Regions from separate parts of the Comamonas sp. wu1-DMT genome, predicted to be linked through region 2. Evidence: predicted binding sites of a transcription regulator. Region 2 holds the regulator's gene; the other holds the start of a gene.
What was found. The regulator sigma-54, encoded in region 2, starts transcription at its own class of promoters, with help from an activator protein. The targets are predictions, from matches to a motif close to TGGCANGNAANCTGCTTT.

Region 1 (7,945 bases), on a different contig from region 2:
CTCTGCACCTGATTCCCAGCGGCATCATGCGTCCCGGCGTGAAGTGCTACATCGGCAACGGTGTGGTGCTCTCCGTGGGCAAGCTGTTTGAAGAAATCGAAGGTCTGGAAAAGGCCGGCGTGCAAGTGCGTGAGCGTCTGCGCGTGTCCGAAGCCTGCCCGCTGATCCTGCCTTTCCACCAGGCTCTGGACGTGGCCCGTGAAGCGGCCCGTGAAAAGGGTGGCGTGCAGAAGATCGGTACCACCGGCAAGGGCATCGGCCCCTCCTACGAAGACAAGATCGCCCGCCGTGCCCTGCGTGTGCAGGACCTGAAGCACCCCGAGCGCTTCGCCACCAAGCTGCGCGAGCTGCTGAGCCTGCACAACCACATTCTGGTGAACGTGCTGGGTTCCAAGAACTTCGACTTCGGCGCCGGCCTGGCTCCCTACATGAAGGACGGCGAAGTTCAGTTCGACGCCGTGTACGAAGAAGCCATGCGTCATGCCGAGCTGATCAAGCCCATGATTGCCGATGTTTCGCGCGAGCTCAATGCCGTTCACGCCGAAGGCGGCAACCTGCTGTTCGAAGGCGCGCAAGGCACGCTGCTGGACGTGGATCACGGCACCTACCCCTATGTCACATCGTCCAACTGCGTGGCCGGCAATGCCGCCGCAGGCGCTGGCGTGGGCCCAGGTCTGCTGCACTACATCCTGGGCATCACCAAGGCTTACTGCACCCGCGTGGGCGGCGGTCCCTTCCCCACCGAGCTGGAATGGGAAAAGGAAGGCACTCCCGGCTGGGTCATGTCCACCGTGGGCGCTGAGAAGGGCGTGACCACCGGTCGTTCGCGCCGCTGCGGCTGGTTCGATGCTGCGCTGCTCAAGCGCTCGGCCCAGATCAACGGTCTGTCCGGTCTGTGCATCACCAAGCTGGACGTGCTGGACGGCATCGAAGAGCTGCAACTGTGCGTGGGCTACGAGCTGGACGGCGAGAAGATCGACCTGCTGCCTCTGGGCGCGGACGATATCGAGCGCTGCAAGCCCATCTACGAATCCATCCCTGGCTGGACAGACTCCACCGTGGGTGTGACCGAGTACGACAAGCTGCCCGTGAACGCTCGCCGCTATCTGGACCGTATCGCCGAAGTGACCGGTGTGCCCATTGCCATGGTGTCCACCAGCCCCGACCGCGACCACACCATCCTGATGCACAACCCGTACAGCGCCGCCTGATCGGGCCGGGTTTTACTGAACTTTCAAAGGAACTGTGCCCATGCTGACAGAAGACGGTAAGCACCTGTATGTGAGCTACGACGAGTACCACGGTCTCATCGAAAAGCTCGCCATCAAGATCCACCAGTCCGGCTGGGAATTCGACACCATCCTGTGCCTGGCACGCGGTGGTCTGCGTCCCGGCGACATCCTGAGCCGCATTTTCGACAAGCCCCTGGCCATCATGTCCACCAGCTCCTACCGCGCCGAAGCCGGCACGGTGCAGGGCCACCTGGACATCGGCCGCTTCATCGCCACGCCCAAGGGCGATATTTCCGGCCGCGTGCTGCTGGTGGACGATCTGGCGGACTCGGGCGCCACGCTCAAGGCCGTGATCGCCATGCTCAAGACCAACTACGCACCTATTACGGAGCTGCGCAGCGCCGTGATCTGGACCAAGGGCGTGTCGACCTTCGAGCCTGATTACTCGGTGGACTTCCTGGCCACCAACCCCTGGATTCACCAGCCTTTTGAAGGCTATGACACGCTGAATCCCGAAAAGCTGGCGGAGAAGTGGAAGGTCTGAGGACCCGTCACCGACGTTGGCAAAGGAGCCCTTTTGGGGCTCCTTTTTTTATAGAGCAATGATGTTCATCAATAGATGAGCGTCATGTGCCTTTATTCCAACGGTTTCAAGCTTTTTTAAAGCTGTACCGTAATAAAAGCAGGAGCTAGCTGCTCCTGTTTTGAATTGTTGTCATGATGCGGCCTGCGCCGATCGGGCAAGCTTGGCGCGGCATTTCAACAAGCTTTGTAAACCAGAAGGCTTGTGTTGGCAGCGGCTGCATTGGCGCAGCTACACTGCATGGATTCTGAGAAGGTGGTGGTTGTGGGACGTCTTTCTATTGGGCGCACTGGCGCTGCTGTGGCATTGGTCGTGGGCGTGGGCGCCGCGGCATGGTTGGGGGCTTCGGCCTTGCCCGGTTTCAAGTCTGCCAAGGCAGCCGCTCCGGCGGTCGCTGCCGCTCCTGTGGTCGCGCCCGCGGCGGCAGTTGCAACCGGTGCACCTGTGTCGCCCGCCGCTGTCAAGCCCGCACAGGCTGCGCGTGCAGTCCAAGGCCCAACGCCCATCTTTGTGCTCAATTCCCTGGATGCATCCATCAGCGTGATCGATCCGCAGACCTGGAAGGAGCAGTCGCGCATTCCCACGGGCAAGGAGCCTCATCACCTGTATCTGACGCCAGACGAGAAGTCGCTGGTGGTGGCCAATGCGCTGGGCGATTCGCTGACTCTGGTGGATCCGCGCACGGGTGCCGTGCAGCGCGTGATCCGCGATATCGTGGACCCATACCACCTGCGCTTTTCGCCGGATATGAAGTGGTTCGTCACGGCAGCCAACCGCCTCAACCACATCGATTTTTACCGCTGGGATGCGGCCACGCAGACGCCGACCCTGGTCAAGCGCGTCTCCACCGGCAAGACGCCCAGCCATTTGTTCATCGACGCGCAGAGCAAGACGCTGTACTCCACCATGCAGGACAGCGACGCCCTGGTGGCCATCGATATCGCCACCCAGACCATCAAGGCCCGAGTGCCCACCGGCCCCATGCCTGCGGACGTCTATGGCAGCCCTGATGGCAAAAAGCTGTTTGTCGGCCTGACGGGCGGCGATGGTGTCGAAGTCTTCGACATCACCGGTCCCGAACCACGCAGCCTGGGTCAGATCAAGACGGCAGCCGGCGCCCATGCCTTCCGCGCTGCTGGCGATGACCGCCATCTGTACGTGAGCAATCGCGTGGCTAATACCATCAGCAAGATCGATATGGTCAGCAGCCAGGTCGTTGCCAATTACCCGGCGCCTGGCGGCCCCGACTGCATGGATGTCTCGGCCGACGGCCGCTACATCTTCGTGGCCTCGCGCTGGGCGCGCAAGCTGTCGGTGATCGACACGGTGGAGAAGAAGGTGGTCAATCAGGTCAATGTGGGCAAGTCGCCTCACGGTGTCTGGACGCTGTCCCACGCCGCGCGCTAAGGTGCTTGTCCCTGCTGCATCGAAACGGCAGGGATGGCTTGGTCTCCGTGTTGACCACCTCAAGGAGGGTGGATGCAAAGACGTTGTTTCATGCTCGGCTCGCTGGTCGGCGGCCTGTCTGCCGTTCCAGCCTTTGCTGCCGAAGCTGCAAAGAAGATGGCTTCAGGCGTTTGCTCCAAGGCGGTCTACCTGACCTTCGACACCGGGCATATGGGCATAGCCCAGCTTGTCGCCCAGGTGCTGCAAAAGCACAAGGTTCCCGTCACATTCTTTGCGGCCAATGAGGCCACGAAGGAGGGGAGCAGCAGTCTGGGCGACTTCTGGGCGCCCTGGTGGAAGGCGCGTGCCGATGAAGGTCACCAGCTCGCATCCCATACCTTCGACCATATGTACTGGCTGGCCGATATCCGCGACAAGGCCTCGGGTCAGGTCACGCACTTCAAGGTCAAGCCCTCGGCCGGGCCCAGAGCCGGTCAGAGCTTTGTGGTATCTGCCGATGAATACCGCCAGGAGATTGCCCGCTCCGCTCAGAGGCTGGCGCAGATCACGGGTCGCAAGACCTTGCCGCTGTATCGTGCGCCGGGCGGCAAGACATCGCCCGCGCTGATTGCCGCAGCGCAGCAGGGTGGCTTTCAGCATGTGGGCTGGGCGCCGGCAGGCTTTCTGGGCGACGAGCTGCCCAGCGACAAATATCCGAATGAACGCTTGCTGGCCCAGGCACTCAAAAACATAGGCGGCGGCGATATCTTGCTGGCCCACCTCGGCATCTGGTCGCGCCAGGATCCCTGGGCCCCGGCGGTGCTGGAGCCTCTGATCGTCGGTCTGCTGGATAAGGGTTTTTGCTTTCGTACGCTGGCCGAGCATCCGGCGTACCAGGGCTGGATTGCGCAGCACCGCTGAGTGCTGCAAGAGGAGTGAGTTGTGGATTGGTTGGTTCAGATGTTTGGAGAGGCACAGCAACGCTTGTTTGAAGGCGTGGTTCAGCCGTTTCTGTTCCATTTCGGCATGGCGAACCTGCTCGAAGATGGCTACACGGCCACAGGCTGGCTGCTGGTGGGCTTGCTGCAGATAGCGGTCATGGTCGCGGTGATCGTGCCGCTGCAGCGCTGGAGGCCGGTCGAGCCCGTGGTGGACCGTCAGGCGATTCGTGTGGACATCCTCTATACGCTGATTCATCGGTTGGGACTGTTCAGGCTGGCCTTGTTCTTCACGACGGAGCCGCTGTGGAATTCGCTCATGGGCCAGCTTCATGTCTGGGGCTTGCCGGGCTTTCACCTTGACGACCTTTGGCCGGGCGTGACGGACAATGCCTGGGTCAGCCTGTTGATGTATCTGGTCGTCTTCGATTTGGTCGAGTACTGGATTCATCGAGGCCAGCACGGTTTTACCTGGTGGTGGAAGCTGCATGCCGTGCACCACTCGCAGCGCCAGATGACGGTGTGGAGCGACAACCGCAATCACCTGCTAGACGACGTGATCCATGACGCCATCATCGTGCTGGTGGCACAGCTGATTGGCGTGGCTCCGGGGCAGTTCGTGGCCATCGTGGCCCTGACCCAGCTCAGCGAGAGCTTTCAGCATGCCAACGTGCGCATCTGGTTTGGCCAGCTGGGCGAGCGCCTGTGGATCAGTCCACGCTTTCACCGCCGCCACCACGCCATCGGTATCGGCCACGAACCCATGGCGCCCGTGCGCAACAAGAAGGTGCATGGCAACAATTTCGGCGTATTGCTGCCTTGGTGGGACATATTGTTTGGCACGGCCAACTTTGATCTGCGCTATGACCCCACGGGTATTCGCGATCAGGTGCAAGCGAATGCAAAAGGTCAATTGCGCGACTATGGCCGTGGCTTCTGGGCGCAGCAGTGGCTGGCTGTCCTGCGATTGATGGGTCGCGCATAAGTCAATCCTTGAGTATGCTTGCCAGCATGAGCTTGCTACTCGACTCTTTTTGGCGTGCCATGGCGTATTGCCTGCATAAGCGGGTCATTGTCTGGTCACTCTTGCCGCTGCTGGCCATGGCCTTGATGGCCTGGCTTCTGGGTTACTTCTTCTGGGCCGATGCGGTCCTCAAGGTGCAAAGTCTGCTGGACGGGGTGGGCTGGCTGCATTCCTTATGGCTATGGCTGCAGGGGCTGGGCCTTGGGTATGCCTCGGAGGTGGTGGCTTCCATTTTTGTTGTGTTGGGCGCAATGCCGGTACTCGTGGTGCTGGTTTTGCTGCTGGTGGGCCTGTTCATGGCGCCTGTGCTGACGCAGCTGGTGGCCGAGAAACGCTTTGTCGGGCTCGAGAAAAAGCATGGTGGTTCCACCGTAGCCAGCCTGGTCTGGTCAGGCGGCTCCACGTTGATTGCGCTGCTGGCCTTGTTTGTCACTCTGCCGCTATGGGTGTTCCCGCCGCTGATGCTGGTAGTGGCGCCTTTGATATGGGGATGGCTCACCTACAGGGTCATGGCATTTGACGCCTTGTCCGAGCATGCCAGCAAGGACGAGCGCCGGGCCTTGTTTGCCCGTCACCGCATGTCGCTCATTCTGATGGGTGTGATCTGCGGCTATCTGGGCGCAGCACCTGGTGTGGTCTGGATTTCCGGGCTGCTGTTCCTGGCCGCTTTCTGGATTCTGGTTCCGATTGCGATCTGGATTTATGCGCTGGTGTTTGCCTTCTCTGCACTGTGGTTTGCTCACTTCTGCCTGGCGGCGCTGGAGCAAATGAGGGCGCAGACCATGCCAAGTGCTGCCGACCCGCAGGTCCCGTTTGCACCTGGTGCAGATGATTCGGATGGTGCAGCTTCGGTGGCTCGCTGAGAAGCGTCTGCAGCAGGGCGAATCAGGTGTCATGCACCAAAAACAATCCTATTTCTAAATTGCACCATTTTGGTGCAATGATGTTCACCAAGATGGTGCAATTGTGAGGCGTGCTCTGGCAGTGAGACAATGCGCGTCTGTTTGGTGCAGTTTGCAGATGCAGCTCTGGTAAGTGCCTATGTCTTGTGCCGAATATCTTTACACCAAGGCTCGGTTTCGGTGCGCAGATGTTGTTGTGAGGCGCCGAGTTCGAGTTGGCACGCAAACTGCTAGATACTATTCATTCTTTATTTGATCAGCCAAAGTTGGCAGGAGAGATCTAATGGCGAAGACCGTTGCAGACGTGATGCAGATGGTGCAGGATAACGAGGTCAAGTTCGTGGACCTGCGCTTTACCGATACCCGCGGCAAGGAACAGCACGTGACCGTGCCCGTGTCGCACTTCGACGAGGACAAGTTCGCCTCGGGCCATGCTTTCGACGGTTCTTCCGTTGCCGGCTGGAAGGGTATCGAAGCCTCGGACATGCAGCTGGTTCCCGATCCCAACACTGCCAATATCGATCCCTTCTTCGAAGAAACCACACTGATTCTGCAGTGCGATGTGATCGAACCCGGTGATGGCAAGGCCTACGACCGCGATCCCCGCTCCATCGCCAAGCGTGCCGAAGCCTATCTGAAGGCTTCCGGCCTGGGCGATACCGCTTACTTCGGTCCCGAACCCGAATTCTTCATCTTCGACGGCGTGCGCTGGGGGACAGAGCCTCACAACCCCTTCTTCGAAATCGAAGAATACGAGGCTCCCTGGAACACCGGCACCAAGTTCGAAACCGGTAACCGTGGTCACCGTCCTCGCGTCAAGGGTGGCTACTTCCCCGTTCCTCCTGTCGACAGCACTCAGGACATGCGTGCAGAGATGTCGCTGCTGCTGGAAGCGGTCGGCATCCCTGTCGAAGTGTTCCACCATGAAGTGGCCGGCGCCGGTCAGAACGAAATCGGCACACGCTTCTCGACCCTGGTCGAGCGTGCCGACTGGACACAGCTGCAGAAGTACATCATCTGGAACGTGGCCAACACCTACGGCAAGACGGCAACCTTCATGCCCAAGCCCTACGCTGGCGATAACGGCTCCGGCATGCACGTGCACCAGTCCGTGTGGAAGGATGGCAAGAACCTGTTTGCCGGCGACGGCTATGCCGGCCTGTCCGACTTCGCCCTGTACTACATCGGCGGCATCATCAAGCATGCTCGTGCGCTGAACGCCATCACCAACCCCGGCACCAACAGCTACAAGCGTCTGGTTCCCGGCTTCGAAGCGCCCGTGAAGCTGGCCTACTCGGCCAAGAATCGCTCGGCCTCCATCCGTATTCCTTACGTCAGCAATCCAAAGGCTCGTCGCGTGGAAGCCCGCTTCCCCGATCCTCTGATGAACCCCTACCTGGGTTTCGCAGCTCTGCTGATGGCCGGCCTGGACGGCGTGGAAAACAAGATCCATCCCGGCGAAGCCGCGACCAAGGATCTCTACCACCTGCCTCCCGAGGAAGACAAGCTGGTGCCTACCGTCTGCCACAGCCTGGATCAGGCTCTGGAAGCCCTGGACGCCGATCGTGCGTTCCTGACCAAGGGCGGTGTGTTCTCCGACAGCATGCTGGATGCCTACATCGAGCTGAAGATGGGCGAAGTGACTCGCTATCGCCAGTCGGTGCACCCTGTCGAATACGATATGTACTTCTCGCTGTAAAGCAGAGGTCAAAAAAAGGCGGCGCAAGCCGCCTTTTTTATTGAGCGCCCGCTGCGGCGGGCATGGCAGCAAAGGAACCAAACGGGTTGGTGGCGGTCAAGTAGTCAATAAAAGCCGCGGGCTTGGAGCGATACTCAGGGTATTGCGGACTTGCGGCCGCCGTCTGCCTGAGAGGACCGAA
Region 2 (7,945 bases):
CCAGCAGTGGGTGGATGCGATCGAGATCGCGGGTCCGGGCTTTCTCAATATCCGCCTCAAGCCTGCTGCCAAGCAGGAGGTGGTGCGCGAAGTGCTGGCGCAAGCCCAGAAGTTCGGCTACCAGGCCGATCGCGGTGAAAACATCCTCGTCGAGTTCGTCTCCGCCAACCCCACCGGCCCTCTGCATGTGGGCCATGGCCGCCAGGCTGCGATTGGCGACGCCATCAGCAACCTCTATTCCACCCAGGGCTGGAAGGTTCACCGCGAGTTCTATTACAACGACGCGGGCGTGCAGATCGACACCCTGACCAAGAGCACCCAGCTGCGCGCCAAAGGCTTCAAGCCTGGTGACGAATGCTGGCCCACCGACAGCGAAAACCCGCTGGCCAAGAATTTCTACAACGGCGACTACATTGCCGACATCGCCAAGGCTTTCCTGGCCAAGGAAACCATCAAGGCCGATGACCGCGAGTTCACCGCCAACGGCGATGTCGAGGATTACGACAACATCCGCCAGTTCGCCGTGGCCTATCTGCGCAACGAGCAGGACAAGGACCTGCAGGCCTTCAACCTCAAGTTCGACGAGTACTACCTCGAGTCCAGTCTCTATGAAAACGGTCATGTCGAAGCGACGGTCAACCGCCTGATCGCCAACGGCAAGACTTATGAGCAGGACGGCGCGCTGTGGCTCAGGTCCACCGACTACGGCGACGACAAAGACCGCGTGATGCGCAAGACTGACGGCGGCTACACCTACTTTGTGCCCGATGTGGCCTATCACATCCAGAAGTTCAAGCGCGGCTTCACCAAGGTGGTGAACATTCAGGGTACGGACCACCACGGCACCATTGCCCGCGTGCGTGCCGGCCTGCAGGCTGCCGATGTAGGCATCCCCGAGGGCTACCCCGACTACGTGCTGCACACCATGGTGCGCGTGGTGCGCAACGGCGAAGAGGTCAAGATCAGCAAGCGCGCCGGCTCCTACGTCACGCTGCGCGATCTGATCGAGTGGACCAGCAAGGACGCCGTGCGCTTCTTCCTGCTCTCGCGCAAGCCCGACACCGAGTACACCTTCGACGTGGATCTGGCCGTGGCCCAGAACAACGACAACCCCGTGTACTACGTGCAGTACGCCCATGCGCGCATCCAGTCCGTGCTGCGTGCCTGGCAGGAGGCCGGTGGTGCAGGCCTGGCGGCACTCAAGGATGTGGACCTGTCCGCTCTGGAAGGCCCGCAGGCCCAGGCGCTGATGCTGCTGCTGGCCAAGTACCCCGAGATGCTGACCGCTGCGGCCGAAGGCAACGCACCGCACGACGTGACCTTCTATCTGCGCGATCTGGCCTCCAGCTATCACAGCTACTACGACGCAGAGCGCATTCTGGTGGACGACGAAAAGGTCAAGCTCGCACGTCTGGCCCTGGTCGCTGCCACGGCCCAGGTGTTGCACAATGGTCTGGCGGTGCTGGGTGTGAGCGCACCCGAGCGCATGTAATCCCAGTTTCCTGTCCATCGATCACCTTGCCGGCCTTGCCTGTCAGGGGTCGATGGATCTGAGAATGGAATAACTGAAGCAGAAAGCGTTAAGCGACTGATATGAAGAACCAGCAACGCGGTGGAACCATCCTGGGGCTTATCTTTGGCATGGTCATCGGTCTGGCTGCGGCCCTGGCCGTGGCCATCTATGTGACCAAGGTGCCGGTGCCCTTCCTCAACAAGGGTGGAAACAACACTCAGCGCGATGCGGCCGAGGCCGAGCGCAACAAGAACTGGGACCCCAACGCACCGTTGCAGAGCCGCCAGCCGGCACCGCCCCCGGTGACACCACCAGTTCCCCCGAGCGACGTGACGGTGTCGCCGCCCACGCCTGCGGTACAACCTACCGCAACCGGCGGAGTCACCACGCCGCCGCCACCCTCTACGCCGGAGAAGCCTGCCAAGCCTGCATCGGGTGATCCGCTGGGTGATCTGGTCAAGGAGCGCTCCGCCGCAGCCGACAAGGCAGACAAGGCGCGTGCAGACAAGGAAAAGGCGGCCGCGCAGACGGCATCCTCTTCGGACTCTGCGTTCAACTACTTTGTGCAGGCCGGTGCTTTCCGCGGCCAGAGCGAAGCGGAGGCACAGCGTGCCAAGCTGGCCATGCTGGGCTGGGAGTCGCGCATCAGCGAGCGTGAGCAGAATGGCATCACCGTTTTCCGCGTGCGCGTGGGGCCGTTCAGCAAGCGTGACGACGCCGAGCAGCTCAAGGGCAAGCTCGACGGTGCGGGCGTGGACTCGACTCTGGTGCGCGCGGCCAGATAACAAGACCCCTGAGGCACTGCGCGCCGGGGGACTGCAGCTTAGCTGCGGGGCGGCCCTTGCTTGAGGTCTCTGGCTTGTGCCATTGGTAGTTTTGACAAAGCTGAACTTTTTTGGGCCTGTTGGCTCTGATACTGCAGACCTGATACAGGAGTTTGTTTAGATGAAACGTCGCGAATTCTCTCTGGCTGCCTCGGCAGCTGCTGCCGGTGCCCTGAGTCTGGGTGCCTCCTCCAGCTGGGCCCAGGGCGCTGCGCCCAAGGAAGGCAAGGACTACATCAAGCTCGGCAAGCCCGCAAGCGTGAGCGCGCCGGCCGGTAAGGTCGAGGTGGTCGAGTTCTTCTGGTACAGCTGCCCGCATTGCAATGCCTTCGAGCCCCAGTTCGAAGCCTGGGCCAAGACCCAGCCTGCCGATGTGGTGGTGCGCCGCGTGCCCGTGGCCTTCAATGCCTCTTTCGTGCCCCAGCAAAAGCTCTACTACGCTCTGGAGGGCATGAACCTGCTGCCCCAGCTACACGCCAAGGTGTTCCGCACCATCCACGTGGATCGCAATCTGCTCAAGACCGACGACGCCATCTTTGACTGGGTCGGAAAGCAGGGCGTGGATCTGGCCAAGTTCAAGGAAGTCTACAACTCCTTCACCGTGGCCAACCAGGCGCGCAAGGCCGCTCAGCTGCAAAACGAATATGACGTGGAAGGCGTGCCCGCCATGGGTGTGGCCGGCCGCTACTACACGGACGGCACCAAGGCCGGCAATATGGACAATGTGCTGCGCGTGGTCAATGCGCTGGTCGCCTCCAGTCGCAAGGCCTGAGATCAGCCGGCAGACGTCAGTGACGTTTGACGCCCAACAAGCCCGCCGCCGTGCGGGCTTTTTTGTGGGTGTTTTTTACGCAAGTTGCAAAAAGGGAATGACTACAATGGATGCAAGAAACGTGCCTTCCATGAAAAAAACACTCCTACCTCTTGCGCTGGCCTGCGCCCTGGCAGCAGCGACCGGCATTGTCCATGCCGAAAAAGCCGACAGCGCCAAGCCCATGAATATCGAGGCGGATGCGTTGCGTCATGACGAGCTGCAGCAGACCAGTGTCTTTACTGGCAATGTGGTGATGACCAAGGGCTCCATCGTGCTGCGCGGTGCTCAGCTCGATGTGCGGCAGGACGCCGAGGGCTATCAGTACGGTGTGATCAAGGCCGAGGCCGGCAAGCGAGCGTTCTTCCGTCAGAAGCGCGATACCGTGGCCGGTCAGCCCGAGGAGTTCATCGAGGGCGAAGGCGAAGTCATCGAGTACGACGGCAAGGCCGATATCGTCAAGTTCATCCGTCGTGGCGAGATGCGCCGCTACCGTGGCGGTCAGCTCAGCGATCAGGTCACGGGCTCCATCATCGTCTACAACAACATCACCGACGTCTATACCGTCGATGGTCAGAAGACCAGCGGCGGCCTGCCGAGTTCCTCCGTGGGACAGGGTGGTCGTGTGCGCGCCATCATGGCGCCCAAGGACGGCACGCCGGGGGCACAGCCCAAGCCTGCAACACCTGCCACGCAGCTGCGCCAGAGCATGACGCTGGGCGGTGAGAAAGCCGACGAGAAGAAATGAGCGAGCCGACTTTCTCCAGCAGCCGCAGCGGCGAGTCCGACAGCCGCCTGGAGGCCAAGCATCTGGCCAAGTCCTACGGCAGCCGCAAGGTGGTCAAGGATGTGTCCCTGTCCGTGCAAAAAGGCGAGGTGGTCGGTTTGCTCGGCCCCAACGGTGCGGGCAAGACCACATCGTTCTACATGATCGTGGGCCTGGTGCGCAGCGACGGCGGCGAGATCTTCATCGACGGCCAGCCAGTGGGCGGCATGCCGATTCACCAGCGTTCGCGCCTGGGCCTGTCCTATCTGCCCCAGGAAGCCTCCATCTTTCGCAAGCTCAGCGTGGAAGACAATGTGCGCGCCGTGCTGGAGCTGCAAAAGGACGAGCAGGGCAAGACGCTGACGCAGGGCGAGATCGAAAAGCGCCTCACCGGCCTGCTGCAGGAGCTGCGCGTAGAGCATCTGCGCCAGTCGCCGGCGCTGGCGCTGTCCGGCGGTGAGCGCCGTCGCGTGGAAATTGCCCGCGCCCTGGCCACGCAACCGCGCTTCATTCTGCTTGACGAACCGTTTGCCGGCATCGACCCGATTGCGGTGATCGAGATCCAGCGCATCATCGGCTTCCTCAAGGAGCGCGGCATCGGCGTGCTGATCACCGACCACAATGTGCGCGAGACGCTGGGCATCTGCGACCACGCCTTCATCATCAGCGACGGCCATGTGCTGGCCGAAGGCACGCCCGAGGAGATCGTGGAGAACGCCGATGTGCGCCGCGTCTACCTGGGCGAACATTTCAGAATGTGATGACCCCCACGCTCCCTCACTTTGTGTGGTCGCTGCCCCCAGAAGGGGTTCTGACCGGCTGCGCCGGGGTTTGCCTTGGGGCGGCCCGGCGGCAAACCCTTAGCACTGCGCGCGTTTGCAATGATTGTCTGGGGGCCGCGCCTCGATGAAGCCAGGTCTCTCGCTACGCGTTTCGCAGCATTTATCGCTTACGCCGCAGCTGCAGCAATCCATTCAGCTGCTGCAGCTCTCCACTCTGGAGCTGGCGCAGGAAGTCGAGCAGATGCTGGTCGACAACCCTTTTCTGGAACGTGCGGGCGATGAGGCCGAAACTGTGGGAGATGCTCCTGTAGATGTAGCTGCTAGCGCCAGTGAATACAGCACTTCAGATGGTATTCATGCTGAAAATGATGCGAAGCAAACGCAAACAGCTGCTGAAACAATAGCGGAAACGCCAAGCGCCGAGACTCCGGAAACGCTGAACTGGGAGGCCGACGGCATGGACGGCCAGGACGGGGAATGGGGCGGCGAATCCAGCAGCGAGTGGGATACGCCCTCGGCCAGCAGCTCCACGCGCAACCGCGATGGCGACGACGAAACCGATGCCATCGATCTGGCGCGCGAGCACCAGAGCCTGACCGACTTTCTGCACCGTCAGGCGCTGAGCCTGCATCTGGGCGCGGCGGACATGGCGGCGCTGCGCTTTCTCATCGAGTCGCTCAGCGACGACGGCTATCTCGAGGATTCCCTGCAGGAGCTGGCGCAGAGCCTGGCCGGCGACGATCTGGAAGAGCGCGAGGAGCTGGAGCAGCACTTTGCCATTGCGCTGAAGCTGCTGCAAAGTCTGGAGCCCGTGGGCGTGGGCGCGCGCGATCTGGCCGAGTGCCTGCAGCTGCAGCTGCGCGATCTGATCCGCACGGCCGAGGACGAGGGCACGACCGAGGCGCATATGAGCCGGCTGCTGCTGGCGCAGGCCATCTGTGCCCAGCCCATGGACCTGCTGGCGCGGCGCGATCTGCGCAAGCTCACCAGCCTGTGCGGCGCGCGCGAGGAACAGCTGCGCGAAGCCATGGCCCTGATCGCCAGGCTGGAGCCGCGTCCGGGGCGTCGCTTTGTCGATGTGGAGCGCCATATCGTGGTGCCCGATGTCATCGTGCGCCCGCTGCGGGCCGGCTCGGGCCGGGTGGACTTCTCCGTGCAGCTCAACCCCGAGGTCATGCCGCGTCTGCGCGTGCACGACATCTATGCCGGCGTGCTGCGCCGCCACAAGAACAGCGACGGCCATGCGGCGCTGCAGCAGCAGTTGCAGGAGGCGCGCTGGTTCATCAAGAACATCCAGCAGCGCTTCGACACCATCTTGCGTGTTTCCGAAGCCATCGTGGAGCGGCAGAAGAACTTCTTTGTGCATGGCGAGCTGGCCATGCGCCCGCTGGTGCTGCGCGATATCGCCGACACGCTGGGCCTGCACGAGTCCACCATCAGCCGCGTGACCACGGCCAAGTACATGGCCACGCCCCAGGGCACTTTTGAGCTCAAGTATTTCTTCGGCTCGGGCCTGGGCACGGAAACCGGGGGCAGTGCTTCCAGCACGGCCGTGCGTGCGCTGATCAAGCAGTTTGTCGATGCCGAAGATGCCAAGAAGCCGCTGTCGGACGCCAAGCTGGCCGACATGCTCAAGGAGCAGGGCATTGAGTGTGCGCGCCGCACCGTCGCCAAATATCGCGAGCAGCTCAAGATACCGACGACCACGCTGCGCAAGGCGCTGTAGGGCACCGCAGAAACAAGAAAGCCGCTGATGCATCACACAGCGGCTTTCTTGTTCTGTATTTAGGGCGGGAGCCTTGATAAGGCATTCCTCAAGTAAGGGGCAGCGAGCAAGAGTCGCCCTTGCGGCGATACTGCCGTCCCCCTTGGGGGCGCCCGGCCAGGGGAAGGCGCGTAGCGGCTCAGGGTGTTATCAAGAAACCAACCACCAGATAAACCAGACCAGCACGCCGATCATCAGGCCGAACTTGAGGATCTTGTAGAAGGTCGGATTCCAGTCGCGGAAGGCACGGCGGTACTTGCCCGCATAGAACGAGATCTTGAACAGCTTGCTGATCATGCCGCGCGGATCGCCCTCGTTGTTGGGCGAGCTGGCGGCGGCCACCACGTTCTTGCCCAGCCAGTGATTGAGCCACTGGGCAAAGCCATTGGTCATGGGGCGCTCCACATCGCAGAACAGCACGATGCGGTTGCCTTCCGAGCGGTTCTCGGCCCAGTGCATAAAGGTCTCGTCGAAGATCACGCCTTCGCCTTCGCGCCAGCTATAGGGCTGGCCGTCGACCTCGATCATGCAGCGGTCGTCGTTGGGCGCCAGCACGGCCAGGTGATAGCGCAGCGAGCCCGCATAGGGGTCGCGGTGCAGATTGAGCTTGGCGCCGGGCGGCAGCTCGGCAAACATGGCGGCCTTGACGCTGGGAATCGATTTCACCAGGGCCGTGGTCTTGGGGCACAGCTCCATGGCCGAAGGGTGGGCGTCGCCGTACCACTTGAGGTAGAAGCGCTTCCAGCCGGTCTTGAAGAAGGAGTTGAAGCCTGCGTCGTCGTTGTTGGCGGCGGCCTTGATCTGCATGTTCTTTTGCAGATTGACGGCTTCCTCGCGGATCTCGCGCCAGTTGGCCTGCAGCGGCGCCAGCTCGGGGAAGGTGCTGGTGGGCAGATAGGGCGTGCGCGGCACCTTGCTGAACATCAGCATGAAGACGTTGAACGGCGCTGTGAACGTGGAGTGGTCAAACAATTGCTTGACCACCTTGTGGCGCACCTTGCCGCGCAGATGCATGTACAGCCCGCAGCCAAAGAAGAGCAGCACCAGTGCCAGAACGATAATTTTTGCCATAAGGGCCAATTTTACCGGGGGCACCCCGGCGGCCACCATGGGGGCAGGTCAAACAGAACCGGGGTAGGGGAATATCAAAAGCAATAGCTGCCGGCGCTTGACGGCCAAGCGCAGCAGCCGGTCGGGATCAGATACTCAAGGCAGGGCCAGTACGGCGCAGTTGCACAGATCGGCGCTCTCGAAGGCCGTTGTGTCGCCCGCTTTGAGCCCCGGCACGGGGAACAGGCGCACCGTCAGCGGCTTGTTGAGGCGAAAAGCCATGGTGCCCGTATCGCGCATGACGGCAGCGATCTGCTCGGCGCTGCTGTCGCCCGGCACGGGCACGGTATCGAGGCCGATGCCGCAGACGCTGCTGTAGGTCAGCAGGGCGCGGATATCGAATTCGTCATTCAGACTGGCCTGGGCCAGGCCTT

Region 1: glnA (type I glutamate--ammonia ligase) is a predicted target of sigma-54. The motif match lies at 6,282-6,299, and genes of this name have one in related genera.

The regions. Positions count from the first base shown of each region.
Region 1 covers NZ_JBANEM010000005.1:94,468-102,412, forward strand. Annotated here, with positions in the region: gene V8Z78_RS09635 (adenylosuccinate synthase) at 1-1,211, shown strand, start outside; gene V8Z78_RS09640 (phosphoribosyltransferase) at 1,252-1,776, shown strand; gene V8Z78_RS09645 (YncE family protein) at 2,056-3,222, shown strand; gene V8Z78_RS09650 (polysaccharide deacetylase family protein) at 3,295-4,122, shown strand; gene V8Z78_RS09655 (sterol desaturase family protein) at 4,144-5,124, shown strand; gene V8Z78_RS09660 (EI24 domain-containing protein) at 5,139-6,026, shown strand; gene glnA (type I glutamate--ammonia ligase) at 6,349-7,764, shown strand; gene V8Z78_RS09670 (hypothetical protein) at 7,945-7,945, shown strand, end outside.
Region 2 covers NZ_JBANEM010000003.1:352,556-360,500, reverse strand. Annotated here, with positions in the region: gene argS (arginine--tRNA ligase) at 1-1,492, shown strand, start outside; gene V8Z78_RS07680 (SPOR domain-containing protein) at 1,594-2,298, shown strand; gene V8Z78_RS07675 (thiol:disulfide interchange protein DsbA/DsbL) at 2,459-3,109, shown strand; gene lptA (lipopolysaccharide transport periplasmic protein LptA) at 3,240-3,896, shown strand; gene lptB (LPS export ABC transporter ATP-binding protein) at 3,893-4,675, shown strand; gene V8Z78_RS07660 (RNA polymerase factor sigma-54) at 4,821-6,422, shown strand; gene V8Z78_RS07655 (aspartyl/asparaginyl beta-hydroxylase domain-containing protein) at 6,612-7,532, opposite strand; gene V8Z78_RS07650 (DUF711 family protein) at 7,668-7,945, opposite strand, start outside.